4 regions of the Lysinibacillus sp. G4S2 genome follow, and region 3 is predicted to be linked to each of the others. Evidence: riboswitches for the same ligand, from Rfam matches in the RefSeq annotation. Region 3 holds a riboswitch; each other region holds the start of a gene.
What was found. Region 3 has a riboswitch for S-adenosylmethionine ahead of QUF91_RS21410 (hypothetical protein). Riboswitches for the same ligand answer to the same signal wherever they lie in the genome.
Positions count from the first base shown of each region.

Region 1 (7,491 bases), 960 kb from region 3:
TACGTTCCTTACATATATCCATAGGTTTTTGAAGTTCCTTAATGTACAGCTCATCAATAAGAAGCATGAAAGGCCCATAAGTTCTTGTCATAGATTTGTGGTAGGCATAGCCACAATGCGGACAAACAGCAACTTCATATAACAATGGATTTAAACCTTCATAGACTGACATGAAGTCTGTTTGCTCCTCGACTACTTTATAACGATTAGGACGTACTTTATAAGTGGTGAAATGCTTTTTGCAAAACTTGCAGTCCACACTACTTTCATAGTAGTAAATGTTGAATGCCACTAAGAATCAGCTCCTTTACATCCAATTAGGTTTTTATTTCTTTTGTTCTATGTATACGATAGTTGTATCGTTCAATATGTTTAATTAACTATCTACTATTTTAACAATTATGTGTTCTTTGGTATACTCCTTTAGAATTATAAAAATTAAAAATGATTATTACTTTTTTAGTCATTTGAAATTTTGAACCGTATTCGTAATAGTATTTATCGGTGCAGTTGAGATAAATTACACATTTATTTTAGTTTGTCAAATTACGTACAAATGTTTAACTAAATGGCTTGTTAGTTTTTATGTTTTACAATGCTTATATAGGGAAAATTAACTATATGTGATGGAATGAATTCTTTGCAATTTTTAATGTAAAATTTTTTGGCTAAAAAAGGATTTCGAATGCGAAGCGGCTCATCTGACGCCCTAGTCAGAATGGGAATCACCCTCTCGTTTTTTGCTGAAGAACCAAAAGAAGGAATTTGTCTCAGCGCAAGAGACAACTCTTTTCTTAGTATTGAAAAACAAAATGATCAAGGTAATCTTCGTGAATGTTTTAGTGTCGAGCCCCAAAACAGAATCGCTCTTTATCGAAACTATTTGGGCTTTTATCGAAACAAAACCTCATTTTATCGAAACTATTTGAGCTTTTATCGAAACAAAACCTCATTTTATCGAAACTATTTGGGCTTTTATCGAAAAAAAAGCTCTTTCTATCAAGGAAATTAACCACACGTTATGGTAAAGAACTTATATTTGGTAAAATTGTATAAAACGATAAGGAGCAAACGATGGATTATAAAATTGTATTCTTTGATGTAGATGGAACGCTTGTTAATTATGAAGATGGCTGTATTGAAGAAAGCACCAGGAAAGCTGTACAACAATTAATAAACAAAGGAATTCGTATTGTTGCTGCGACAGGAAGACCTTTATCAATGTGCCAACAGTTAAGAAGCATAGGAATAGAGACGTTTATTACAGCTAATGGTGCGTATGTTAAGCATCAAGATCAAGTAGTCCATAAAATACCTATTGCACAAGAAATTGTCCAAACCGTTAAGGCTTTTGCTGATGAAAATAAACAAAGTCTCTCGTTTTTTACAGAACAATTATCGATGAATAACGTCCAAGAACAAGAGACATTAAAAGCTATGCAAGAGACATTATCTTTGCTGGAGTTTCCCGTTATTAATGAGGATATTTTAACGCAAGAGGTTTACTTAATGTGTTTGTATGGAGATAAAAATATAGAGAATAGATATGCCTCACAATTTCCTCATTTATTATTTAAAAGATGGCATCCGTACATTACAAATGTTTTGCAACATGATGTTTCCAAATCGATTGCTGTTCAAGCTGTACTAGATTATTTTAATTTGAGTCCTAAGGAAGCACTGGCTTTTGGCGATGGGGATAATGACATCGATATGCTGGAACAGGTTGGCTTCGGAATTGCAATGGGCAATGGTAGTGAAGCATTAAAAAATGTCGCTGATTTTATAACGAAGAAATCAACAGATGGTGGTATTGATTATGCTCTACGTGAGCTACAAATAATAGTTTAAGAGAGCTATATTTATAGTATGCACCAACCTCTATACATTAGAGAAAACTGTATGAAAGTTATAATACTCATAATGTTGCCTACTTTGAGTTATTATAAAGCTAACATTTAAAAGAAATCATTATGCTTTAGGTGGGATGGATTTATGGCGCATCACGTGCAATCTCTTATTGAACATTATGGGTATTTTGGCATTATTCTTATCCTAGTTGGAGGGATTGTCGGGCTGCCACTTCCTGATGAGATATTTTTAACATATGTAGGATATAGCGTTTATAGAGAAACTCTCTCGCATATTCCAGCTCTAATAAGCGCTGTGGTAGGTGCGGCAGGGGGAATTACCTTGAGCTACTATATAGGCTATAGATTCGGGCTACCCTTATTGCAAAAATACGGTCCGAAAATCCATATTACTGAACAAAAAATTGACGTTACTAAAAAATTATTTGCAAAAATAGGACCAGTATTATTATTAATCGGATATTTTATTCCTGGTGTACGTCATCTAACAGCATATATTGCGGCTATCAATAATTATCCTTATAAAAAATTTGCTTTCTTTGCTTATACGGGAGCGGTTATATGGACATTTACTTTTATTACTTTAGGAGAAGTACTTGGGGAGAAATGGCGCTACGTTGGGTTATATTTATCCCGCTACAGTATGTATCTTATAGCATTGTTCATCATAATAATTTTGATTGTTTATTTTATTTTCAAAAAAAGGAATTCGCCTAAATAAAAAGGGTCTGATTCAATACCTATCATGGTTTGATTCAGACCTTTTGTTATATTTAAGGCAATATTGCAAATGAACGCACAGGGAATCCAGAGGCTTTTTCAGGCTTTGGTACAATATTGAATATAGCAGCACCTTTTGGAGGTAGCTTATCCAAATTTGTCATAAGCTCAATTTGGTAAGTATCTTGTTCAAGTACAAAATATTCGCCGTCTAGCTTACTGTTTTTGCGAAAATCAGCTGCTGAATCCGTATCAAAAGTTTCGTGACCAATAGCACTTATTTTTCGTTCGTTGAATAAAAATTGTAACGCCTCTAAACCCCAGCCAGGAATATGATTATGACCATCAGCATCTTTGTTGCTGAAAGCCTCCTTATCTGGCCAACGCTTACTCCAATCGGTACGAAGCGCAACAAAGGTACCTGCTTCAATTTCTCCATATTCAGCCTCAAAGTCAAGAATATCTTGGATACTTAATGTGTAGTCGTTATTCAATTCGGCTTCCTTAGATTTATCAATAACGATTAGTGGTAGGACTAGTTCTTTTAACGCCAATTCATCTAAATAGCGTGTATCTCGCACAAAATGGATAGGTGGATCGATATGTGTTCCATATTGCCCAGGGAAAGAGAATTGCTGCGCAAAGAAGCCATCATCATGGGAAAATAATGTTTCAAATTTTGCATCATCAAACATAAAGAAATGAGGCGAATTAGGACCAAATGTATGTGTTAAATCAACCCATTCTTTAGATTTTAATAGTTGAATTGCTTGTAAAAGTTCATTTGCCATAATATTTTCCTGCTTTCTTTTAATTATTTTTGGGTGCTTAGACTTTACTTACTAGCGGCAATAAAAAAGAGCCCTCCTTGTAGAAGAGGACTCTTGTGCAAAGCAACTTAGTAAGTCTTCTCATCTTCAAGGCCGATTTCGCCAATTGGAATTAGCACCATACCTATAGGCTGGTTGCTGAGACATCATAGGGCCAATCCCTCCGTCTCTCTTGATAAGAAAAGATAATATAAGAATTTTCAGAAATATATTACGAATACTTTAGCATATTTATTTATAGTTTACAAGTTCAATAGGGATGCATGGTTAAAAGATTTTCCAGAATTAATAATTTTGCTATTGCTGCAAATATTGTTTGCCTATATTTAAATAGATAATACGATTACATACGTAAACATAGGGGTAGCCTTTGTATTTAGATTAAAATCCCGTTTCACATATGAGAAAAGCCTCGTTGTTGAATCTCAATCGCTAGGTTTAAATAGACAATACATAGATCCCACTCATTAGTTGAATTTCACCAACTCAAATTTACGGTTAGCTTACAACAGTCGCTATCAGTAAATATTATTCGAATTCCATCTGGTGTATAGTTAGTTTCGAATTTTATGGTAATGCCTGTTGATGCAATTAATTTTTCAACCTCTGTTTTATTTGACAACTGTGCCGCGTCCATAAGATCATGTGCAAATTGCTCTGATTCATCAATTTTATCCGTCAGTAATTGTGCTTGCTGCATAATAGCTTTGATCCGTTTCGCAGAAGACTTTAATTTAGTTATATTGATGGTTGGAAATGGGCTACGATTTGTTGAGTTTGTAGGCATCACTAAATGTCTAGAAGGTTGGAGTGTGGCTGGTTGATTTGCCATTGCCCATGCCCATGTTGGATAATAATTAGGATAGACAAAATACGGATAAGGATTGTAATACAACTAAAATTCCTCCTATCCTATAGTTGATACCTTATCTTATGTACAACAAAGACTTTCGGTGTTAATGGTTGATGCTTGGCAAAAGGGGAGCAAGTGGTGCGATGACCCAATCGGAAGCCATTAGTTCGTCCAATTTATTCACAGAAGGAGTTATCAAGATGGATGTTCGTGAATACATAAAAAATGGTTTTGAAGTTTACTACGAGCGCTATAATCAGATTTCGGAAGATGGATTTTGCAGATGGATGCGTCCAGATGTTCCTGATGAGATGAAATTAGCGGATACTGATGAAGAATGGTCAAGATGGAAGATGGTCCCTTCTATAGTAAGCGAAGATGATATTCAAGCTTTAGAAAAAGAGTTTGGACTTAAATTTCCTGAATGGTATAAAGCCTTTATTTCAACGTATCATCATTATTTTGATGTCATACCCGAACAAAGTATTGAAGAGCCTTTAAATAACGTTAGAGATATGTATAATCCATCGTTATGTAGTTCGGGATATCTCCCATTTTCATGGGATGAAGAGTACGGCAAAATAATTTGCATTGATTTAAATGACATTGCAGATGAAGAAAATTGTGCAATATATGAAATTGAACATGAAATTTTATTTGATGATGATGCCGATATTAAAGCGTCATTAGACTATCTGTATCCAAATTTTAAGGCATATTTTGACGCTACTTTCCTTGAATATAATAAATAGCAAAAAGGAAGAGGCGGGACAAAACCTCATTTTTCTGCAGCGAAAGTGGAGCGGAGCACAACGACAGCGACAAGTTCTCTGCGACGAAAGTGGAGCGGTAGCGACAAACCGCGGATGAGAGATTTATCGGAACAATTTCGCGATTTATCGGAACAATTTCAGATTTTATCGGAATGTTTCATCTATTTATCGGAACATGTTAAAAAATACAGTATCTCTGTTCGCATTGAGAGTTTATCGAAACAGTTTTCAGATTTATCGAGAACTTTTGATCGTTTATCGACCAACTTTATCGATTTATCACCCAACTTTTTTAATTTATCACCCAACTTTTGAAAAATATCGACATCTACCTTCATGCAACACTCTCTGACCGCACTGATAATTTACGTCGCTTATGACATAAGCATATTTTTTTACGCAAAATTTAAAAACTTAACATCAAAAAACGCAAGAAATCAACGTTTCCCAAATTGATTTATCGTGCTTTTTAAGGTTTTGACCAGTTTTGTCCCAGCCACTTTCCTTGATCTGAAATAATCTTACGGTTTTGCATAAAAACAAAGGGTTTTGAACGTTAGAAATAGAATTAAAAATCGACACGTTTAAAAAGGAGATGGATAGATGAACCGTTTAAATTTAATCACATTGGGTGTAAAAGATATGGTCGAGTCACTTAGATTTTATCGAGAGGGTCTGGGATTTGAAGTGATTGTTTATGGGGAAGAAACAAATCCTGATGTTATTTTCTTTAACAATGGAGGAACAAAAATTTCCTTGTTTCCGATTGACCGTTTAGTAAAAGATATTAACGAAGCAAATCCACCAGCGATTGGCAATGGATTTAACGGCATTACACTTGCTTATAACGGTAAATCTAAAGAAGAAGTCGATCAAGTATTTGATTTGGCTAAAGAAGCAGGAGCAACAATCGTGAAGGAACCCGAAACCGTATTCTGGGGAGGCTATAGTGGCTATTTCCAAGATCCAAACGGCTATTATTGGGAAGTTGCCTATGGAGACATGTGGCAGTTTGATGATAATGATATGTTGATTATTACGTAAAATTATATATGTGACATTTCAGAGCATGACTTCATCATTGTGATGGTCACGCTCTGTTTTACATTTGTTAATAATTTGGCTGAATATAGCCTAATTTTATTCCTTTTGTTACAGCTTCTAACGAGGAAGACACCTCTAACTTATTAAATATATGCTGAATATGGTTTGAAATTGTACGTTCACTCGCAAATAACTTAGATGCAATCTCCTTACGTTTATATCCGTCGCAGAGCAATTGTAATATTTGTTTTTCACTGCCGGTCAATTCCTCGATATAGTCTGTTGGTAATGGGAAATAGTAAGTACCCTCATTAATTTCCATTAAAGTTTGCAGTAACTTTTCTGGCATAATGTTTTTATTAATAAACCCGCTGACGCCAATTTTTTGTGCTTCATACCGATAAACAGGCAAATCATAACCTGTTAATATGACTATTTTTGTAGAACATTTATGATCTATAATGCTCTTTGCTAATCTAAGTCCGTCCTCACTACTGATGTTACTTAAATTTATATCTACTAACGTAATCGCAGGTTTAAACTCATTGATAACTGAAATAACATTTTCAATATGTTGTAATGAATGAAATTGATCTATTTCAGGGAAATCTGCTAAGACGATCTCAAGACTTTTAGCAAACAGAGCGTGGTCATCTATTAATAAAATATTGATAGGATTCATCTCCTTTCATAGGAATAACAATAGTAATACATAGGCCAGAAGGAGAGCATTTTGAAATTGACATGTTGCCATTTAGTAAAAATAACTGCTCTTTGATAGAAGCCCATCCTCTATGATCATTAGCATCATAATTTTCATTACCTACCTGACCAATTCCATTATCCTTTACTATAAGCTCTATTAAGTCATTTTCTTGTGCAAGTTGTATAAACAGATTCGTACATTTAGAATGTTTGAACGCATTGGTTACTAGTTCTTTTACTATTCGATATATAACTAAATGATAAGGCTCAACTAAAAAGAAATCATCATGGCAATTAAATGAGATTGCTATATTTTTATTTCCATATTTCTGCTGAACCATTTCGATTAAATGACTATAATTTTCTTTTAATGTGAGCGTTTTTAAGATGGTTGGGTGATACTCTTGCATCTGTTCACGTATAGACAGGTTTAAGTCATCTAGCGTATTTACGATTATTTCACGGATCTCTTCTTTATTAGATTTATTCATCATATTTTTAACGGCTAATATATCCTGTAATATTTCATCGTGTAAATAATTTGAAAAGGAGGTTTTCAACTCTTCTTCTTTAACGATCTGTACAAGATGCTGTACGTAAGAACTTTCAGGCAATGCTTTAGATTGTTCTGTACCAAAATGTAGCATTGTAGTTTTGATGTCATGAAATAACAAGGTGAAATAAAGCAAGACAAA
Region 1 covers NZ_JAUCFJ010000002.1:5,188,435-5,195,925, reverse strand. The annotation lists gene QUF91_RS26465 (DUF2225 domain-containing protein) at 1-292, opposite strand, end outside; gene QUF91_RS26460 (Cof-type HAD-IIB family hydrolase) at 1,075-1,851, shown strand; gene QUF91_RS26455 (DedA family protein) at 1,996-2,592, shown strand; gene QUF91_RS26450 (cyclase family protein) at 2,645-3,382, opposite strand; SAM riboswitch class I at 3,500-3,603, opposite strand; gene QUF91_RS26445 (YuzC family spore coat inner layer protein) at 3,900-4,316, opposite strand; gene QUF91_RS26440 (SMI1/KNR4 family protein) at 4,475-5,026, shown strand; gene QUF91_RS26435 (VOC family protein) at 5,651-6,091, shown strand; gene QUF91_RS26430 (response regulator transcription factor) at 6,159-6,773, opposite strand; gene QUF91_RS26425 (ATP-binding protein) at 6,742-7,491, opposite strand, start outside.
Region 1: linked by a shared signal. The riboswitch ahead of QUF91_RS26450 (cyclase family protein) and the one ahead of QUF91_RS21410 (hypothetical protein) in region 3 are both predicted to bind S-adenosylmethionine.

Region 2 (7,491 bases), 1.4 Mb from region 3:
AATGGTCATTATTGTAGCACTAACAGCTATTTGTAGTTTCTTGTTCCCCGCTTACGGCTTATCTAATACCATTCGTCTTTTACGTTTCCCATTAATGATATTAGCAGCGATGTTAGGCTTATTCGGAGTGATGTTTGGTATGATGATCATCATTATTCACTTATGTAGCATACGAACTTTTGGTGTTCCTTATTTAAGTCCATTTGGGCCATTAATCTTAAAGGATCAAAAAGATGCCTTAGTCTTGTTTCCTCGCAGAGCTCTATTGACTCGACCGCGTTTAATTAGTCAAAAAAACAATGTAAGAGGGCATAAATATTTTAGTGTTAAAAAAAGGAATTAAAGAATGTGTAAGCGAGGAATAGACCATGTCAAAATTTAAAACTATATGCTTACTTTTGATTGTTTCTTTATTTTTAAGTGGTTGCTGGAGTAAACGAGAACTCAATGAATTAGCAATTGTCTCGGCACTAGGAATAGATAAAGTAGATGATGAATTCGATGTAACTGTTCAAATAGTGGTTCCTGGTGAAATTTCATCTAAAGCTCCTACTAGTGGGCGATCACCTGTTATTACCCATCATGCAAAGGGCAAAACTATCTTCGAAGCTATCCGAAAAATGACAACATTATCGACAAGGAAGATTTATTTTGCCCATACACAAGTAGTTATTTTGGGGGATGATTTGGCGAAAGAAGGAATTGGCGAGGCATTAGATTTAATTTCTAGAGATCATGAATTCAGAAATGATTTCGATGTTATCATTGCTCACGAGGCAACTGCAAAAGACGTCTTAAATATATTAACACCCGTTGAAAAAGTACCTGCTAATAAAATTATTAATTCACTTAGGACATCTCAAAAAGCTTGGGGTTCTACGATTTCCATTAATATTGATGAATTAGTAAGTACTTTAAGTAGTAACGAAAAAAGTCCACTCATCCCTGCCATTGAAATACAAGGGGATGCAGCATTAGGAATGAGTAAAGCCAATATTAATAAAGTAGAAACGCCAGTGATATTAAAGTATGCCGGATTAGCAGTATTCAAAGGAGATAAATACGTTGGGCTTTTAACAGATAAAGAAAGTCAAAGTGTAAGTTTTTTAAGTGACAAAATACAAAGTACAATTGAAATTATTGCTTGTCCTAAGGGAGGTACAATAGCAACAGAAATTACGAAATCAAAAACAAAAATAAAGGGTAAGTTTGAAAAAGATGCGCCCAAAATTAATGTTCATATAGAAGTTGAGCAAAATGTTGGAGAAGTAGAATGTAAAATCAACCTTACTTCCCATAAAAATATTGATTACGTAAATAAAAAAACGGAAGAACTTATTAAAAAACGAATCGAAAAAACAATCACTACAATTCAGCAAACTTATCGAGCCGATATTTTTGGATTTGGTGAAGAACTACACCGGGCAGATCCTGAAAAATGGAAAAAAATTAAAAATGACTGGCCAACCATATTCCAAGATCTACCGGTTAATGTTGAAGTACATGTCAGAACAAAAGGACTAGGAACAATGCAAAATTCATTTTTGAATAAGAAAAAGAAGGAATAAGATATGGTTGTAACAATATTCATAGTCATTATTTCAATTGTTCTTGCCTATGCTTTTATTCCTAAACTTCAAAAAAATAACGAAACGAAAACAATTGTTATTTTTTCGATTTTTTTATTGATCGGTACTGCATTAAATATCGGCATTGCTTTAAATCTTAAAATTCCAAGCCCAATAGACTTGATTACCTTTATCTTTACTCCAATTAAAGAGTTCATCGTTTCACTGTCAAAATAAATGAAGTAACTTTAAAAAGAAAGGGTAGTGCATGATGAAAAAACAAATCATTAGTTCAAGACAATTTACTATCATTACCCTTCTTTTTACAGTTGGTACAGCCATTTTAATTATCCCTTCAAGTGTAACAAATGTAGCAAAGCAAGATGCCTGGATAGCAACAAGTATCGGTGTCGGTTTAAGTTTTCTCTTAGTGAAGCTATACGTTACTTTAGGAAATCTGAATCCCACACTTACATTTACAGAGGCGAATGAAAAAATACTAGGTCGTTTTTTCGGAAAACTGACCGCAATTGGTTTTACCATTCTTACCTTTTTTGGTGCAGGTCAGTTATTATATTTTATTGGTAATTTCATGTCAACGGAAGTGATGCCAGAGACGCCTCCTATGGCTTTTTCGTTGCTGTTTGGCATTATCATCATTTTTGCTGCATTCCAAGGGATCGAAGTCTTTGCACGTTCAACAGAAATACTTTTTCCAATATTTATGTTGGTTTTTATAATTTTTGTAGGTTTTATATCACCATTAATCCATTTTGAAAATTTACAGCCCATATTGGAAACTTCAAAAAAATCATTATTTATAGGCGTTATTCGATTTATGAGTATTTGTTCATTCCCTCTTGCCGCGCTATTAATACTTTACCCATCTACTGTCAACGTTCATAAGTCCGCACACATAGGATTTTATATTGGGACAGCTATTGGAGGTATTGTTTTAATTATCATCGTCTCACTTTGTCTCCTTGTCATAGGTCCATCAAATACTGCTAATCGGACATTTCCTAGCTATGCATTAGCGCAAAGAATTTCAATCGGGCATTTTTTGCAACGTGTTGAAATTATTATGGCAGCCATGTGGATCATATCTATTTATATTAAAACGTTTATGTATTTTTATGCCTCCGTAATCGGCATAGCACAAATATGTAAAATCAAAGATCATCGTCCGCTCATTGTGCCACTCGGAATGATTAGTATTGGCTTTTCGCAAATTATTCATCCTGATATCGTCCATTCCAATACTTATAATAACGAAATTTGGCCTTTGTTTTGTGGTACCTTTGCAATTTTGTTACCGATAGTTTTACTAATCGCTGCAAAAATTCGCAATATTAATGGTAATCAAGGGAATACAAACTGTAATTGTAATACACAGAATGCAAGTAATAGCAATAACGGAAATGCTGCTAATAATGCAAGTGATAACAACTGCCAAAATACTGCAATGAATGGAAGTAATTGCAATTGCGGTAATGCTTCTAATAATGCAAGTGATAACAACAGCCTAAATGCTACACAGAATGAAACTAATAGCAATAGTGGAAGTGCTACTAATAATCCAAACGATAGCAACGGTCAAAACGCTGTACAGAGTGGAAGTAATTGCAATAGCGGAAATACTGCTAATAATGCAAGTAATAACAATAGCCAAAATGCTGAAATGAATGGAAGTAATGGCAATAGCGGTAATGCTTCTAATAATGCAAGCAATAACAATAGCCAAAACGCAATGAATGGAAGTAATGGCAATAGCGGTAATGCTTCTAATAATGCAAGCAATAACAATAGCCAAAACGCAATGAATGGAAGTAATGGCAATAGCGGTAATGCTTCTAATAATGCAAGCAATAACAACAGCCAAAACGCTGCTACTAATACAAACAATAACAACTGCCAAAATGCTGCTCCTAATGCAAACAATAACAACAGCCAAAATTCTGCTACTAATTCAAGCAATAACAACAGCCAAAACGCTGCTACTAATACAAACAATAACAACAGCCAAAATGCTACTATAAATACAAGCAATAACAACAGTCAAAATGCTACTGATAATGCTAGCAACAGCCAAAACGCTACTACTAATACAAACAATAGCAACAGCCAAAATGCTACTACAAATACAAGCAATAACAACAGTCAAAACGCTGCAAATAATGCAAGCGATAAAAACAGTCAAAATGCTGCAATGAATGGAAGTAATTGCAATAGCGGAAATACTGCTAATAATGCAAGCAATAACCTTAGCCAAAATTCTGCTACTAACACTAGCAATAACAACAGCCAAAATTCTGCTACTAATACTAGCAATAACAACAATCAAAGTGCTGCTGCTAATGCAAGCGATAAAAACAGTCAAAATGCTGCTACTAATACAAACAATAACAACAGCCAAAATTCTGCTACTAATACAAACAATAACAACAGCCAAAATTCTGCTACTAACTCTAGCAATAACAACAATCAAAATGCTGCTACTAATACAAACAATAACAACAGCCAAAATTCTGCTACTAATGCGAGCGATAAAAACAGTCAAAATGCGGCTACTAATACTAGCAATAATAACAATCAAAATGCTACTACTAATGCGAGCGATAAAAACAGTCAAAATGCGGCTACTAATACAAACAATAACAACAGCCAAAATGCTACTACTAATACAAACAATAACAACAGTCAAAATGCTGCTACTAATGCGAGCGATAAAAACAGTCAAAATGCGGCTACTAATACTAGCAATAATAACAATCAAAATGCTGCTACTAATGCGAGCGATAAAAACAGTCAAAATGCGGCTACTAATACTAGCAATAACAACAGCCAAAATGCGGCTACTAATACTAGCAATAACAGCCAAAATGGTACGACTAATATAGCAATAACAATAGCCAAAATGCGGAACTACTAATACTAGCAATAACAACAGCAAAATACAGCTACTAATACTAGCAATAACAACAGCCAAAATGCGGCTACATAATACTAGCAATAACAACAGCCAAAATGCGGCTACTAATACTAGCAATAACAATAATCAAAATGCTGCTACTAATGCGAGCGATAAAAACAGTCAAAATGCTGCTACTAATACTAGCAATAACAACAATCAAAATACTGCTACTAATGCGAGCGATAAAAACAGCCAAAATGCTGCAAAGAACGAAAGTAATACAAAAAATCAAAATGTATCTATCAATGAACATCCGCCAAAAAATTAGCAACATATTCGGATAAAAAAATGATGACCACGAAATAATCAAGGTCATCATTTTACTTTACAATCGAGAGTTTATAAAAACCATGCGCTTATATATGATATTCAATTTCATCAACGAAATCCCATTCATATGGTGTTTCTTGGTAAACATAGTAGTTCAACCAGTTTGAGAATAATAAATGTGTATGGGCACGCCATGTATTATTCGGTTCTTTTGATGGATCATCATTTGGGAAGTAATTCACTGGAACTGCAATATCCAATCCTTTTGCAACATCACGACTATATTCATCTGCTAATGTTGTTGCATCATATTCAAGGTGGCCTGTAATCATAATGTTTTTATTATCCTTCGATTGCACAATAAAGACACCCGCATCTTCTGAATACGATAATAAACGTAGATCAGGATGGTTGCGGACTTCCTCAATGGAGACTGATGTATAACGTGAATGTGGAGCCGTAAATAAATCACTGAAGCCACGTACTAAATCCACTGTTAAATCCGTAATGACATGGGAATAAACACCTGAACATTTAGCAGGAAGCTCAATTTTGCCAATACCGTAATGATGGTATAACGCTGCTTGTGCACCCCAACATATATGAAGGATCGATGTTACGTTCTTTTTGGACCAATCCATGATTTCTGATATTTCCTGCCAGTAGTTCACATCTTCAAATGCCATTTTTTCTACTGGTGCTCCCGTAATAATCATGCCATCATAGCGGCGATGGCGAATTTGATGAAAGGTCGTGTAAAATAACTGTAAATGTGATTTACTAACATTTTTTGATTCATGCGTAGCAGTATTTAAAAATGTAATATTGACTTGTAATGGTGTGTTACCTAATAAACGTAGTAATTGTAGCTCTGTTTTTTCTTTTTCTGGCATTAAATTTAAAATTAATATATTTAACGGACGAATTTGTTGGGTTTTCGCTCTATCCTCTTCCATTACGAAGATTTTTTCCTCACGTAAATGTTCTCCAGCTGGTAAGTTTTTCGGAATATTAATTGGCATCTTGCATTCCCCTCTCTTTTATTTCTCTCTTTCTAACATCAATTAGTGCCTTAGTATCCATGCACAAAGCTCATAAAATCTTTTATCGAATTAAATTAAAAAATCCCCCTCATTCCATTTGAGATAGAATGAGAAGGATTTTTTACCACGTTCACTCTTATCTCTCAAAGGATCAATCCTTCGCTGGAATTAGCACCTTTCTAACTTTTTTTGTTAGAGGTTGCTGAAGCGTCATCGGGCCAAATCCCTCAGCTTCTCTTGATAAGATTATTTAATTAAAATGAATTGTAACATGAACAATTAGGAATTTCAATAATACATAGAATATTTTGTTATTAACATGCATGTTCTACTATGAATTGATGAACACTATTCTTGATGCAAACCTTATTTACACGATGAAATATTATGAGATTCCTAATAGCTTTAATTTGGGAGTAATACATTTACTATTGGGATTTAGATCGCATTTATGTAGAAATGGAAAATCAAAGTTATTGCGTTTGCATGTGGAACATTGATGAATATGAAATTCGATGGACGTTATTTATTGATATTCCAGATGAGGACGGTGGAACTCATAGTGAACCAATTAATGAAGGTATAACTGACTTTGATTCTTCTGAAGATGAACGCGAGATGAAATTTAATCTATCCGAATGGGAAGAAGAAATGAAGGAAAGCAATTTGTTTCATTGGTACTGAATTTTCTAAAGGATGAAATTAATGAATGTGATGGTGCAAGTGAAGACAGTGGAGTACACGTTGATTTAAGAAATTGTAACTATTATGTTTTAGGTCGTAAATGGACAGAAGTAATTGAAGAATTCCTAAAAAAATGGCTATGGATTCTACTTTACAGGTGCAGACGGACATTGGACTAATATCTATAAATATAAAAGTTTAGTACCACAAATTTAAGTGAAAGTCGTCATAGCAACTATAAACCGCGTTGACTGAAGATGAGATCAATGAGCTATTGAAATAAAACAATCTACATGTTCCTTTGAGAATGATGAGACGGTTACTTATTTATTTGATAAGTTTAAAGATGACTTTATAGGCTTATCTAATATGATCGAGGAAGTTGAAAATAAATTATCAATTTACACTGTAAAGTTTACGGATTTGATATTTTTAAAAAATTTATTTAGATAATATCTATCTTAATTCCTCCAATAATATGTTTACTAGTGTAATTTTCTTATTCTCATTTCACACGTGTTGATTAACCAAAATTATACAGTAGTTGAATGATTTATGTTCCAATGAAACACCAGGATTTCTTTCACCCTGATTCGCCATTCTATTGGCAGGGCAGCACAAAGAAACATCCGTGTAAAACCTACGAATGATAAGGGTTTGATATTATTTTTCTTATTCCCTTGTGTATGAAGAAATTTCAAACAAACATAGGCAATAAGGGCTACGAATAGCTGATTGAATACAGCATTTTTTGTTGTTCCGAATAGAACAGGTACGTTCAAGTTTTGTTTAATCCAACGGAAAAAATTTTCAATCGCCCAACGTGACTTATACATGTTGGCAATTTCTTCAGCGGTGATATCCATTAAACTTGTCACGACACGTATTTCTTTATCTTCATGATCTATGAATTGAACGACACGATGGCGTTTTTTCGTTTGTTTTTGTGGCG
Region 2 covers NZ_JAUCFJ010000002.1:2,818,341-2,825,831, forward strand. The annotation lists gene QUF91_RS14495 (spore germination protein) at 1-343, shown strand, start outside; gene QUF91_RS14500 (Ger(x)C family spore germination protein) at 369-1,568, shown strand; gene QUF91_RS14505 (hypothetical protein) at 1,572-1,805, shown strand; gene QUF91_RS14510 (GerAB/ArcD/ProY family transporter) at 1,840-4,500, shown strand; gene QUF91_RS14515 (hypothetical protein) at 4,559-4,810, shown strand; gene metA (homoserine O-acetyltransferase MetA) at 4,899-5,834, opposite strand; SAM riboswitch class I at 5,989-6,102, opposite strand; gene QUF91_RS14525 (hypothetical protein) at 6,342-6,539, shown strand; gene QUF91_RS14530 (IS4 family transposase) at 7,073-7,491, opposite strand, start outside.
Region 2: linked by a shared signal. The riboswitch ahead of metA (homoserine O-acetyltransferase MetA) and the one ahead of QUF91_RS21410 (hypothetical protein) in region 3 are both predicted to bind S-adenosylmethionine.

Region 3 (7,491 bases):
GCGCAGCCACCTGAGCGGTAGAAAAAAGGTCGTTTACTCTATATATTTTGCTAAAAAGTTATTAATAGTTTCCCAATAAGAGTCACCAGCAACGCTTTCTGCACCGCCATGTCCAGCACCTTCAACTATTAATTTTTCCTTCGGTACATTAGCAGCCTCATATACTTCATTAAGCATATCAGAAGGAACAAATGTATCTTTACTTCCGTGAATGAACAGCATCGGCGTTTTCGATTTTGCTACTTGCTCGACGGCACTGGCTTCGCCAAGCGTATAGTCAGCTTTTAATTTCGTAACAGCCGAAGAAAAATGCATAATAGGGAAGGCGGGTAATTTAAAGATTGCTTTCAACTGATAGGAGAATTCATCCCAAACTGAGGAATAGCCGCAATCCTCAATAATAGCCTTAACATTGTCAGGTAAATCCTCTCCTGAGGCCATCATCACTGTAGCGCCTCCCATGGAAACACCATACAAAACAATTTCAGCGTTTTTATTAGAGCTGATAACATTATTAATCCATGAAACTACATCTAGTCGATCGTGCCAGCCCATACCAATATAGTCTCCTTCACTTTTACCATGACCTCTTGCATCTGGTATGAGAACATTAAAGCCCATATCATAATAATGCTTAGCATACTTTGACATTTGTGAGCCATCAGATGAATATCCATGGAAAACAATTGCCCATTTATTTGTTTCGTTTGTATTTTTAAGCGTATAGGCATGCAATTTCAAATCATCGAAAGACTGTATAAAAGAGTCCTCAAAATTCTCTTTAAACCACTTTTTACTTTCTTCTTTTTCTTTAGCATCCTCAGGGCTAATAGCAATAGAATTGTGCGGCGCATTAAGCACGGCTGATTTATCTGTATTAGGATTTAAGGCGAGATTAAAGAAATAATTCCCTGCAAAAAATCCAGCCCCAACAAACAATACTAATAGAAGACTGACAATGGTAATAATCACTTTGTACTTTCTTTTCATATGTATCCCCCTAAAACTTCTATTATGAATTATACACAAGTGGCCTTTTCTAAAGAAGAGGGAAAATAAAAAAGGGAACGACTGAAATCGTTCCCTTTGCTTAGTGAATTATTTTAATGGACCGCCAAGTTTAGTGATAGCTTCAGAAACGTTTGAGAATTTCTTGAAGTTTTCGTTGAATAAACCAGCAAGTTCAGCAGCTTTTTTATCATAAGCAACTTTGTCTGCCCATGCATCACGAGGATTAAGTACTTCTGTTGGTACACCTTCAATAGCAGTTGGAATGTTTAAACCAAATACTGAATCTTGAATTGTTTCAACATTAGCTAATTTGCCATCAATTGCAGCACGTACCATTGAACGAGTGTAAGAAAGCTTCATACGGCTACCAGTACCATATTCGCCACCAGTCCAACCAGTGTTTACTAAGTATACTTGTGCACCGTGCTCGTCAATTTTTTGACCTAACATTTCAGCATAAACTGTTGCTGGAAGTGGAAGGAATGGAGAACCGAAGCAAGTTGAGAATACTGGTTCTGGCTCTGTTACACCACGTTCTGTACCAGCAAGTTTAGATGTGAAACCGCTAAGGAAGTGGTACATTGCTTGCTCTTTTGTTAATTTACTGATTGGAGGTAATACACCAAATGCATCAGCTGTTAAGAAGATGATTGTTTTTGGGTGACCTGCAACAGATGGATCTACAATATTTTCAATGTATTGGATTGGATAAGCTACACGTGTATTTTCTGTTAATGAACCATTATCATAGTCACAAACTCGAGTTTCTGGATCAACAGCTACGTTTTCTAGAACAGAACCGAAGCGGATTGCGTTGTAGATTTCTGGTTCTTTTTCAGCTGAAAGATTAATTGTTTTTGCATAGCAACCGCCCTCAATGTTGAACACACCATTATCAGACCAACCGTGTTCATCGTCACCGATAAGCTTACGGTCAGGATCAGCTGATAAAGTAGTTTTACCAGTACCAGATAAACCGAAGAATAATGCAACATCACCAGCTTCACCAACGTTTGCTGAGCAGTGCATTGAAAGGATACCTTGTTGCGGTAATAAGTAGTTCATAATACCGAAAATAGATTTTTTGATTTCTCCAGCATATTCAGTACCACCGATTAGGATGATTTTCTTTTCAAGTGATACAATGATGAATGTTTCAGAAGCTGTGCCATCGATAGCAGGGTCTGCTTTAAAGTTAGGAGCTGAGATCACTGTGAAGTCAGCAACATGAGAAGCTAATTCTTCTTCAGTTGGACGGATGAATAATTGATGAGAGAAAAGATTGTGCCAAGCGTATTCATTGATTACTTGGATGCTTAATTGTGAATCTTTGTCAGCACCAGCAAAGCCCTTGAATACGAATAATTCGTCACGTTCTTTCAAATATTTTACTACTTTTACATATAAGTTATCGAACACTTCAGAAGAAATTGGTTGATTTACTTTTCCCCAGTCAATTTTATCTTTTGTGCTTTCTTCTTCTACTGTATATTTATCTTTAGGTGAACGACCAGTATATTTTCCAGTTTCTGCACGAACAGCACCATCTACTGTTAACATAGCTTCACCACGAGATGTAGCCTTTTCAGCTAATTGAGCTACTGAAAGTTGAACATTAATGTTACCGCCTTTTAATAATTCCTTCAGTTCGTTTGCAATTTCTACTGAATTCATCGATTAAATACCATCCTTTTTTATAGTATTCCCATGAGTCTAAGGGAGATTTTCTTAATTTCAAAAATAGTATAACACAATTGCTTAAATAATCTATACTAATTCAGAAATTATTTTTGAGATTTTATTACTTTTCAAGAAAACGACAAAAAGTTAATTTATTCGTTTTAAGAATGCTTTTCACCCTATTTATAATCAAGTGATTACACAATCACTTCCGTCATAGCTAAATTGCATTTGGAAGATTTTTGCCAACATGAGGTTCGCACAGGATGTGAAGTTCTAAGCTGGTTTTTATCAGACGGAGCTTGTCACCGACTGAAAAGGGGCTACAACTATATTCATCCACCACATGTAGAGATGGCAATATTCCATAGCTAACGATCCACTTTCGCTACAAAAACAACATTGTAGCTGACAATTTGCTTTCGCTACAGAAAACATTTGCTGAATGAAGATTAAAGGGTCACACATATGTTAACACATGATGTGAGGTGGAGAGTAGGGATTATTTTGGACGCATCACCAAAAGATGGAGAATACAACAAAAATATTTGACAACGTTCGACCTTTTACGTATTATGATATATTGAACGGATACTCTTATCCCGAGCTGGTGGAGGGTCAGGCCCTATGAAACCCGGCAACCTGCATGAACTATTTCACGACATGCGTTGGTGCCAACCTGATGCAAGGGAAACCCCTTGAACGATAAGAGTGAAAGGTTACGAAGTCATTATTTCCTTTCCTCATGTTAAGTAAGCGTGAGAAAAGGATTTTTTTATTGTTAAAAACGAATGTAAAGGTAAGTATGTGTAATTCTTTCCTTATTATAATGACGGATCTTTCAAAAATCCTCGTGTTACAATCAGCAAATGTTTTCTGTGCGAAAGCGAAGCGACAGCAACAAAATGTTTTTCTGTGCGAAAGCGAAGCGACAGCAACAAAATGTTTTCTGTGCGAAAGCGAAGCGACAGCAACAACGGCTTGAGAGTTCAATCCTTAGGGGCAGACTTGACATGGGTAATGAGTACCGTATTATTCGTAAATATTATTGTAAGCGTAATAGGAGGAAAACCAAATGACAAACCGTCGACTGTTTACATCAGAGAGTGTAACAGAAGGACATCCAGACAAAATTTGTGACCAAATTTCGGATGCCATTTTAGATGCTATTTTAGCAGAAGATCCAAATGCACGTGTTGCATGTGAAACAACTGTAACAACAGGCTTAGTATTAGTAGCAGGAGAAATTACTACTTCTACATATGTAGATATTAAAGGTATCGTCCGTGATACTGTAGCAGAAATCGGTTACACTCGTGGAAAATATGGTTTTGATGCTGAAAACTTAGCAGTACTTGTTGCTATTGGCGAACAATCACCTGATATTGCTCTAGGTGTAGACCAAGCTTTAGAGGCGCGTGAAGGTTCTATGACAGACGCTGACATTGAAGCAATTGGCGCAGGTGACCAAGGCTTAATGTTCGGCTATGCATGTAACGAAACACCAGAGCTTATGCCATTACCAATCAGTTTAGCGCATAAATTGGCTCGTCGTTTAACGGAAGCACGTAAATCTGGCGAACTTGCATATTTACGTCCAGACGGAAAAACGCAAGTAACGGTTGAATATGATGAAAACAATGTACCAGTACGCGTAGATACGATTGTCATTTCAACACAGCACGATGAAGAAGCAACGCTTGAACAAATTCAAGCCGACTTAAAAGAATTCGTTATTACTCCAGTTGTTCCAAGTGAATTACTAGATGTCAATACTAAATATTTCATCAACCCAACTGGTCGTTTCGTAATAGGTGGTCCAAAAGGTGATGCTGGTCTAACAGGACGTAAAATCATCGTTGATACATACGGTGGCTATGCACGTCATGGTGGAGGTGCTTTCTCTGGTAAAGACGCAACTAAGGTAGACCGTTCAGCGGCATATGCAGCACGCTATGTGGCAAAAAATATCGTAGCAGCAGGCTTAGCAGAACGTGCTGAAGTACAACTTGCTTATGCAATTGGTGTTGCTCAACCAGTATCTATTGCTGTGGATACATTTGGGACAGGGAAAGTTAAGGAAAATGAAATTGTAGAATGGGTGCGCGAGCTATTCGATTTACGCCCAGCAGGGATTATTAAAATGCTTAACCTTCGTCGCCCTATTTATAAGCAAACTGCAGCATATGGTCACTTCGGTCGTACGGACTTAAATGTACCTTGGGAACAAACAGACAAAGCTGCCGCATTACAAGAAAAAGCAGGGCTATAAATTATTTAGCTAAAATAATGCAATAGCTATAAAATTATTTTACAGTAAGGGGCTTGGTGTTCTAATAGCCCCTTTTACTGTTTTTTTTGAAAAAATTAGCTCCTAATGACAACTATGTATAGCTTGGTTGTCCAAGAAAACGTGGAGTTGCTTCAATTTAGCTATTTATTTTTTGTTTGAAGAGATTTATAGTATTGACCTTTTTCTGCATATTCACGTACGATACGTTCCATATCTTCTTTATCTTCAGCATTTAATTCTCGTACAACCTTTGCTGGACGACCTAATGCTAAGCTGTTCGGAGGAATAACTTTGCCTGGAGGTACAAGACTACCCGCCCCAATGAATGCACCCTCTCCAATCTCCGCTCCGTCTAATACTATTGAGCCCATACCTATTAAGGCATTTTTACGAATCGTACAGCTATGTAAAGTTACTTGATGCCCGACTGTTACTTCATCTTCAATAATGAGTGGATATTTAGGGCTTTGATGCAAACAACAAAGGTCTTGAATACTAACTCTTTTTCCGATGATTGTTGGTGATACATCACCTCGAATAACTGTGTTAAACCAAATTGTTGTTTCAGCACCTATTGTAACGTCACCAGTAACGGTTGCATAATCGGCAATAAAAACAGATGGATCGATTTTGGGTGTTTTACCTTTAAATGGATAGATCATGAGAATCGCCTCTTTTCTTTCTATGATGTAATATTATCGTATCAAATACGCAACTTGATGGAAATATAAAATTAAAATGAGTGAGATATTTCGATATAATCATTGTGTAATTATTTTTTTAGGAGGACTATGTAAAATGTGGAAATGGGAAGCTGATGGACAAGCGAAGGCTGTGGTTGCTATTATTCATGGTGCATATGAAAATCACCGCTGGTATGCGTGGCTTATAGAAAAACTTAGATTGGAAGGCTTCCACATAGTCATGGGGGATTTACCAAATCATGGTTTAAATGTAGGGTTTTCGCGTGTTCATGATGAAGATTTTAAAGAGTACAACAAGTATACAAGGAATTTAATAGAGAATGCTTTTTCATATAATTTACCTGTCTTTTTTATAGGACATGGGCTTGGCGCAACATTGTTACTACATACCATGCATAAGCGAAAATATGAATGCGCAGGTATTATTTTAACTTCACCTTGGCTACTTTTAAAGTTATTGCCAGGTAAACTATCTAATGCTTTAACTAGCCTAAGTGCCCTGACAGCAAATGTGAAAATGACTCATGAAATTACATTAAATACATTAACGCGCAGTGTAGAAGGAAGAGATGAGATGAAGGATGAGGTTCCTTTTATGTCAGTCGTTTCCGTGAAATGGTATAGAGAGCTACAGCAAATGATGCGTAATCTAGTGTTATTGCCACAAGCTGAATTCCCTAATAGACCTATGTTAGTTATGACAGCTGAAAAAGATAGTATTACTGAAACGAAACAAACTCGAAATTGGCTTTATCAGCAGGAGTTTACAGAGTTTCAATTCAAAGAATGGGAAAATTGCTATCATAATCTATTTCATGAAGTAGAGCGAGAAGAGATTTTTATTTATTTACGTGATTTTATAAATAATGCTCTTCGAAGAATTGGATATATCATAGAGTAGTGAATTGCCTCTTCAATTAGCTAGAAGTGGCTCATCACCATTTTTCGTTCCAAAAAGGAGCCTTCCAGAGGGCGTCCGATGAGCCGCTTACAGCAACAAATGTTTTATGTGCGAAAGCGAAGCGACAGCAACAAATGTTTTATGTGCGAAAGCAAAGCGCCAGCAACTATACGATAATAGTAACGAAGGCATTATCACAGGACGTGATAATGCCTTCGTTTTTCTATTTGCTCGCCCAGAATCTCATCTGTGACGCTGATCCCCAAAGGTGTCGTCCAGCCTTCACTCCGATTAACTTCCATACACGATATACGTTTAAAAAATACCATACCCAACTTTTGGGAATTAATCTATCAATATAATATTGTAATTTTCTGAAAAGTGTAATACTATAATGACTTAAAGAAAAATTTTCAAAATGGAGGGGTAAGATGGAAGCAATCGTTGAGAAACTGAATGCCATTTTATGGGGACCGTGGTTTATTTATGGTATTTTATTGATTGGACTCTTTTTTTCAATCATTACACGATTCCTACAAGTAAGACACATTAAAGATATGTTTGTTTTAATGTTTAAAGGTGAAAAATCTGAAAAGGGGATTTCATCCTTTCAGGCGATGTCTATCGCACTATCTGGTCGAGTAGGTACAGGTAATATTGCCGGTACTGCTACAGCAATCGGGATGGGGGGACCTGGTGCTGTTTTTTGGATGTGGGCAATTGCCTTTATCGGTGCGGCGACTGCTTACGTTGAGTCGACGTTGGCTCAAATTTATAAAGAAGAGAAAGATACAGAATATCGTGGCGGACCCGCATATTACATAGAAAAGGGAATGGGGCAAAAGTGGTTTGCAGTTATTTTTGCTATTGCCGCATTAGCTGCAATGTTAATCTTGATGCCG
Region 3 covers NZ_JAUCFJ010000002.1:4,232,473-4,239,963, reverse strand. The annotation lists gene QUF91_RS21420 (alpha/beta hydrolase) at 34-990, opposite strand; gene pckA (phosphoenolpyruvate carboxykinase (ATP)) at 1,099-2,685, opposite strand; SAM riboswitch class I at 3,286-3,403, shown strand; gene QUF91_RS21410 (hypothetical protein) at 3,470-3,676, shown strand; gene metK (methionine adenosyltransferase) at 3,767-4,963, shown strand; gene QUF91_RS21400 (gamma carbonic anhydrase) at 5,125-5,646, opposite strand; gene QUF91_RS21395 (alpha/beta hydrolase) at 5,783-6,589, shown strand; gene QUF91_RS21390 (alanine/glycine:cation symporter family protein) at 7,021-7,491, shown strand, end outside.

Region 4 (7,491 bases), 3.8 Mb from region 3:
CTATCTCTTCACTTTTTAAAAAAGCTCATTCCCTGTAGCAGCAGAGAATGAGCACAAATTATATGAGGGATAATTAACTAGCTTTTGCTAGCAATTTATAACGATATTTTGTTAATGCTTGTTGTACTAGTCCTATTTCTTCTTGCGTAAGATTTGGTATTGCATACGTACGTTCAACTAATTGGAATGTACCGTATTTTAAGTAATACTCTGTCGCAGGTAGAGGTATATGACTTGCTCCATAGCTTTTATAAGCTTCGAAAACTTCTTTTACTGTATAATCTTCTTCTTTGGCATAAATGATTTCCTGAAAAGCAGAATGTCCAAAGGTTTGTTGCCATTTACTATCAACCGATGCAAGTATGTTTTGAATGGACATGTTGTTCACAAACACATGACCTTCATTTAACTCATAAATAAGATAAGATGCAATGTTTTGTGCACTATAAACATTTCCCATTGAAAACACTCCTTTATCATCAGTTTTTAGTTAAGAGTAGTTGCGGGCTGAGCAACTACCCCTCTTCATATATTCAAAAGTGGGGGAGCACTTTGAAAACAAATTGGTTCTAGGTTGGTAGCCTTTAGAACGTTTAACTTATTTCCTAGTATAATACAAGGATTTAAATAAATCAATAATACTTATAAAATTACTAGGTATTATTCGTGAATATTTTCAAATATCTTACCGAATGAGGCAAGCGGTTGATGCCGCAACGTTTTACGTATTACCAAATGAGGCCTATCGAATGAGAAAATACGTAAACGCTACAACATTAGCCAATTTTCATTAAGCTTCTATTGTTTGTTGAGAAGCTGTTACTTGTTCAATAGCTTGTTCTAAATCTGCAATAATGTCCTCTACTGCCTCTAAACCGATTGATAAGCGAATGAGCGACTCGGTTACGCCAGTTTGGATTAACTCTTCAGCTGATAGTTGCTGATGCGTAGTAGATGCCGGATGAATAATTAATGATTTGGCATCCCCTACATTTGCTACGTGCGAGAATAATTTCACACTATCAATTAGTTTACGCCCTGCTTCACGTCCACCTTTAATACCGAATGTAAGCACTGAACCGAAGCCATTTCTCAAATATTTTTTTGCTAAATCATGAGTAGGAAAATCTTCTAAGCCATTGTAATTTACATATTCCACAGATGGGTGGTTTCGTAAATATTCAGCTACTGCCAATGCATTTTCATTGTGTTTTGGAATACGCAAATGAAGCGTTTCTAAACCTTGTAATAAATTAAATGCTGCATCTGCACTCAACGTTGGTCCAAAGTCGCGTAGTAATTGTACACGCAGTTTTGTGGCAAATGCAGCCTCTGCTGTGTCAATACCATAACGCAAACCGTGATAAGAAGCATCTGGCTCAGTAAAGCCTGGGAAACGTCCACGAGTCCAATCAAACTTTCCTGCATCTACTACAACGCCGCCTAAAGTTGTACCATGTCCGCCAATCCATTTTGTTGCGGAATGAACGACGATATCTGCACCGTAGTCAATTGGTGTAGAGCCATATGGTGAAGCAAATGTGCTATCAATAATTAATGGTAAGCCGTTTTCATGTGCTATATTCGCTACTGCTTCGATGTCTAGCACTTTTAAACTTGGGTTACCGTAAATTTCAGCGAACACCGCTTTTGTTTTATCAGTAATAGCTGCTCGGAAATTTTCTGGATTTGTTTCATCTACAAAATTCGTTTTAATACCGTAGTTTGGTAGTGTATTGGCAAATAAGTTATAAGTACCTCCATATAAAGAGCTAGCTGCGACAATTTCATCCCCTGCCCCTGCAAGATTTAAAATTGAAAATGCAATAGCTGCTGCACCAGATGAAAGTGCTACCGCTGCTGTACCGCCTTCTAATAAAGCGACGCGTTTTTCAAAAACATCTACAGTTGGGTTTGTAATTCGTGTGTAAATATTGCCAGCTTCCTCTAAGGCAAAAAGACGTTGCGCATGAGCAGTGTCTTTAAAAACGAATGCCGTTGAGCGATATACGGGCACTGTACGAGATCCTGTTACCGGGTCTGGCTCCTGGCCACCGTGTAACAGCAATGTTTCTGGTTTAAAATTTGTCATTATATACCTCCAAATGGTTATTTTTTTACGATGGTACCGGAGATGAGGAGGATTTTTTCAGTAGAAAACAAAAACCCTCTTCAGTAAGAAGAGGGTTGCGGTTGCAAGTTTTCCTCCCCTTATCTGCCAGATCCAAGTAAGAATCTGTAGGAATTAGCACCTTAGCAAGTTCGTCACTTACTGGTTGCCGGGCATCATAGGGCCTATCCCTCCGCCGCTCTTGATAAGAGTATGAGATTCAATTTCCATCGTTGTTACACAGTATAAACATAGACTTTTTTTCTGTCAACACTAAAATTTTATTTTTTCCGAAACTTCTGTCTGCTTATATACGTATTACGAACGCATACACTATTTTAGTATTTATTGGTTTATCACCAAAAGTTTGGGATGAAATTTGTTAAAACGTATGCCATTTATCTTCATTCAGTAGAAGAGCCCCACCCCTGAAAGTGGAATGAATTGTGCGGGCACAATTCAAAAATCTGGACGCATTGTTTATCTGTGCGAAAGCGAAGCGTCAGCTACAATGCGCCCAGCCGGCACGGAAATCAATCCCACGTTATGGTGATGAGCCTATTTATTTTGAAAGGAGGACTTTTATGGTAAAAGCCGTTATCATTTTTCTACTTGTTGGTTATTTAATTGGCTGTATCCACGGCTCTAAAGTAGCGCAGTTTTTATCCGGGGTAGATTTAAAAAAGACTGGGCATGGCAATGCAGGTGCTTCCAATGCAACACTTTCCCTTGGATGGAAATACGGCGTATTAGTTGCACTTATCGATATCGGTAAAGGTGTAGCAGCTATTATAGGTGCCCATTTCTATCTAGCAGATGCAACACATTTAACAGAAGTACAAGTTTGGTTCTTAAGCTATATTATAGCTGCTGGTGTCATCCTAGGTCATAATTTTCCATTTCACATGGGCTTCAATGGCGGTAAAGGAACTGCATCAATCATAGGAATATTACTTGCAGTTGATTGGAAAATTGGTTTATTTGCACTTATTTTATTTGTTATTTTTTCTTTCGTGACGAACTATTTAATTGTCGGTGTACTTGAATTTTATCTTGTTTTTTGTACAGCAACATATTTATGGATTCCTGGAGTAGGCCCAACGATTATAGCTCTACTACTTTTTAGCATAGCAATCATTTTGCATATCGAAAATATCAAACGCTTAATTCAGGGAACTGAGCCAAAAGTGACTTCTGCATTTAAGAAAAAGAAATAATATTACTTTAGGGTTTTCGTCCTTTCTATGACCACATATTTTCTCGCAATCGCCTATTATTGCTATAACTAGAGAGTATTTCATATAAGATTTTTATTTACAATAAATATACAAATTACTTTCTTAAAAAAGTATATTACTAGCCGATGTTATGGAAAATAATAGTTATTGATAGAAGAAAGGATGAAAAAAGTATGTCTACTTCTGAACAAGCAAAACCGAAACGTAATTTGAAACCGCTCTGGATTGGATTAGCCTTTGCTTCACTGTTTATCATTACTTTTTTACCTAACAACGGCGATTTACCTATAGCTGGACAACGAGCCTTGGCCATCTTAGCTTTCGCAGTCATCCTTTGGGTTACAGAAGCAGTATCCTATCCCGTTAGCTCTACCATGATTATTGCACTCGTTACAATTTTATTAGGTCTAGCTCCGTCAATGGAAGATCCAACGACACAACTTGGAACATCAGAAGCGCTAAAATTGGCATTAAGCGGGTTTAGCAATTCTGCAGTTGCACTAGTAGCCGCAGCTCTTTTCCTAGCAGCAGCTATGCAAATTACCAATTTACATAAACGTCTTGCGCTATGGATACTTTCACTAGTTGGGACAAAAACAAAAGCCATTGTATGCGGTGCTATTTTAGTATCGATAGCACTCGCATTCTTTGTCCCTTCTGCTACTGCACGTGCAGGCGCAGTTGTGCCAATACTACTAGGAATGGTAGCAGCATTTGGTTTACCACGTGATAGTCGCCTTGCTGCTTTACTTGTCATTACCTCTGTGCAAGCTGTCTCCATTTGGAATATCGGTATTAAAACGGCGGCAGCTCAAAATATGGTCGCTTTAAATTTCATCAAAGAACAGTTTGGTGTGGATATTTCTTGGGGTGCTTGGTTACTTTACGCTGCCCCCTTCTCAATCATCATGTCAGTGGCTCTATTTTTCATTATGATTACACTGATTAAGCCTGAAACGAATAATATTGAAGGTGGTAAGGATGTCATTAAAAAGCAGCTTGCGGATCTTGGTCCATTAAAAGCTCCCGAAATTCGGTTAATCATAACATCGGTAGTTTTACTATTTTTCTGGGCTACTGAAGGAAAACTTCATCCATTCGACACTACAACAGTCACAATCGTTGCAATTGCCATTTTATTAATGCCAAAAATCGGGGTCTATACTTGGAAGGAAGTTGAACCGCATATTCCTTGGGGAACAATTATCGTCTTTGCAGTAGGAATTATGCTAGGAACGGTTTTACTTAATACACAAGGCGCATCATGGTTATCTGATAAAGTATTCGGTTCACTCGGTTTAGATTCTATGCCAATTCTAGCAACAATCGCAATTGTTACTTTATTTAATATTCTTATTCACTTAGGCTTTGCGAGTGCAACAAGTTTAGCATCTGCACTTGTGCCAGTATTTATCGTTTTAGCTTCAACGTTAACGGTCAATGTCGATCAGGTTGGATTCGTTATCGTGCAACAATTCGTTATTAGCTTCGGCTTCCTCTTACCTATTAGTGCACCGCAAAATATGCTTGCCTACGGTACAGGAGCTTTTACAACAAAGGATTTCTTAAAATCTGGTATTCCATTAACGATTTTTGGATACCTCCTAGTTCTGCTATTCTCCGCAACGTATTGGAAATGGATTGGATTATTGTAAGAAGGAAATTTGTAGCTAGACTTTTCTGTGGGCACCTGATCACTTCGGGGCTTACCTGAACGTTTTGTCGGCTTACCTGAGCGTTTTGGAGACTTACCCGATCACTTTGGGGGCCAACCCGATCACTTTTTCGGCTTACCTGATCACTTTGCTGGCCTACCCGATCACTTTGACGCCTTACCCGATCACTTTTTCGGCTTACCTGATCACTTTGCTGGCCTACCCGATCACTTTGACGCCTTACCCGATCACTTTTTCGGCTTACCTGATCACTTTGACTGCTTACCCAATCACTTCGGGGGCCAACCCGAGCGCTTTGTCGGCTTACCCGATCACTTAGTCGGCTTACCTGATCACTTTGGGGGCCAACCCGATCACTTCGCTGGCCAACCTGATCACTTCGCCGGTCCACCCGATCACTTTGACAGCTAAAAAAAGCCTTGAAGGAACAAGTCAACTGTCCTTCAAGGCTTTCTTCAATTTATTATTTCGACAATGCAGGGTCCTTCATCGTCCCATTTTTTGCGTAATTTACATGCCATGAAAGTGCTTTTTCGAGATTGTGTGGCGTTTGGTGCCCACCTGTTGCTTCATTGGCATCGTTAAAATACTTCCATAATTGTTCATGATATTCTGGGTGTGCACAGTTATCGATAATAAGCGCAACCCGTTCTTTTGGCGCAAGCCCACGCAAGTCTGCTACTCCCTGCTCTGTTACGATTACGTCTACATCATGTTCTGTATGGTCTACATGGGATACCATTGGGACGATACTAGAAATATTTCCGCCTTTTGCGTAAGATTTTGTGACGAAAATACCTAATCGTGCATTACGCGCAAAGTCTCCAGAACCGCCGATTCCATTCATCATTCTTGTGCCAGAAACATGCGTAGAATTCACATTCCCGTAAATATCTACTTCAAGCGCCGTATTAACGGAAATTAACCCGAGTCGGCGAATGATTTCTGGTTGGTTAGAGATTTCTTGCGGACGTAATACTAATTTATCTGCATATTTTTCAAAATTACTATAAACTCGGTTTCCAACTTCCTCGGAAAGAGTAATAGAAGTAGCAGATGCAAAGCTTACCTTGCCTGCATCTATTAATTCAAATACCGCATCTTGTAGTACTTCTGAATATACTTCCAAGTTCTCAAACTCAGAATCTTTAAAGCCTAATAATACAGCATTTGCTACTGAACCTACACCTGATTGGATTGGTCGTAAGCTCGTCGTTAAACGACCTACTTTTATTTCCTCACGTAAGAAATTTAATAAATGGTTGGCCATAATATCTGTTTCTTCATCAGCAGGAACGATTGTGGATGGTGCATCTAAAATATCTGAAATAACAATACCTTTTACTTTATCTAAGTCTAGTGGAATGCCAATTGTGCCAAGTCGATCCGATACATCTTGTAATTGAATTGGATCACGTTTCCCCTGTGGTCCTGGTACAAAAATATCGTGCACACCCTCTAATGCATCAAGCTGAGCTATGTTCAACTCTATGATTATTTGGTCTGCCTCTTGCACAAAAATCGGAGAGTTACCAACTGAAGTTGTAGGAATTAGTAAGCCGTCTTCTGTAATGGCAGCCGCTTCAATAATCGCAAAATCAATAGGCCCAATAATACCTTGGCGTACTAGTTCCGCATTATGTGAAAGGTGCGCATCAACGAATGTAATTTCACCTCTATTGATTTTATTACGAATACCGGCATCTGCTTGGAAAGGCCCGCGTTTACGAATAACGCCAGCTTCTGCTAAGTATTGGTCAACTTCAGGACCTAGCGAAGCACCTGTATATACATCTACCTTGAAGCTCTCTTTTTTAGCTTTCTCTACAAGTGCCAGAGGGACCACTTTAACGTCACCAGCACGTGTAAATCCGCTCATCCCAAGTATCATACCATCCTCAATCCAAGATGCTGCTTCTTCTGCTGTTACAACCTTACTCCGTAGCTGTTCATTACGAAGCTTTTTCGCTAACTTTTCTTCCATCCCTTATTCCTCCATCCCACTTTATTTTTGTTCAACTAGATTACTAGGCTTAATCCACTTGGTATATACATCCATTTATTGTAAATCCAAACAAATAAACCACTCACACTTAATTCTATATTATTTAGAATTTTTAATCTATATCAAATGAAATATTTAATTTTACGAGAAATATTATGCATTCGCACTTTTCTCACAAATAATTTCAACATCTAATAAATTCGATTTTGAAGAAAAAGCGTGATATGCTCTTGATATATAAGGGGAAAAGGAGATTTTTTAGATGGTTAAACAATTATTACGTAACCACTCTTCGGTTCGTATTTATGATGGAAATCAAATTTCAAAAGAAATTATTGAAGAATTAATTGCCACTGCACAAATGGCTGCTACATCACATTTTGTACAAGCTTACAGTGTTATTTGGGTAACAGATGAAGAGAAAAAGGAAAAATTAGGTTTACTCTCTGGTAATCCCCGTCA
Region 4 covers NZ_JAUCFJ010000002.1:419,040-426,530, reverse strand. The annotation lists gene QUF91_RS02435 (hypothetical protein) at 74-460, opposite strand; gene QUF91_RS02430 (O-acetylhomoserine aminocarboxypropyltransferase/cysteine synthase family protein) at 791-2,092, opposite strand; SAM riboswitch class I at 2,209-2,322, opposite strand; gene QUF91_RS02425 (glycerol-3-phosphate acyltransferase) at 2,695-3,327, shown strand; gene QUF91_RS02420 (DASS family sodium-coupled anion symporter) at 3,522-5,003, shown strand; gene QUF91_RS02415 (hypothetical protein) at 5,068-5,343, shown strand; gene QUF91_RS02410 (succinyl-CoA:acetate CoA-transferase ScpC) at 5,488-7,008, opposite strand; gene chrR (class II chromate reductase ChrR) at 7,292-7,491, shown strand, end outside.
Region 4: linked by a shared signal. The riboswitch ahead of QUF91_RS02430 (O-acetylhomoserine aminocarboxypropyltransferase/cysteine synthase family protein) and the one ahead of QUF91_RS21410 (hypothetical protein) in region 3 are both predicted to bind S-adenosylmethionine.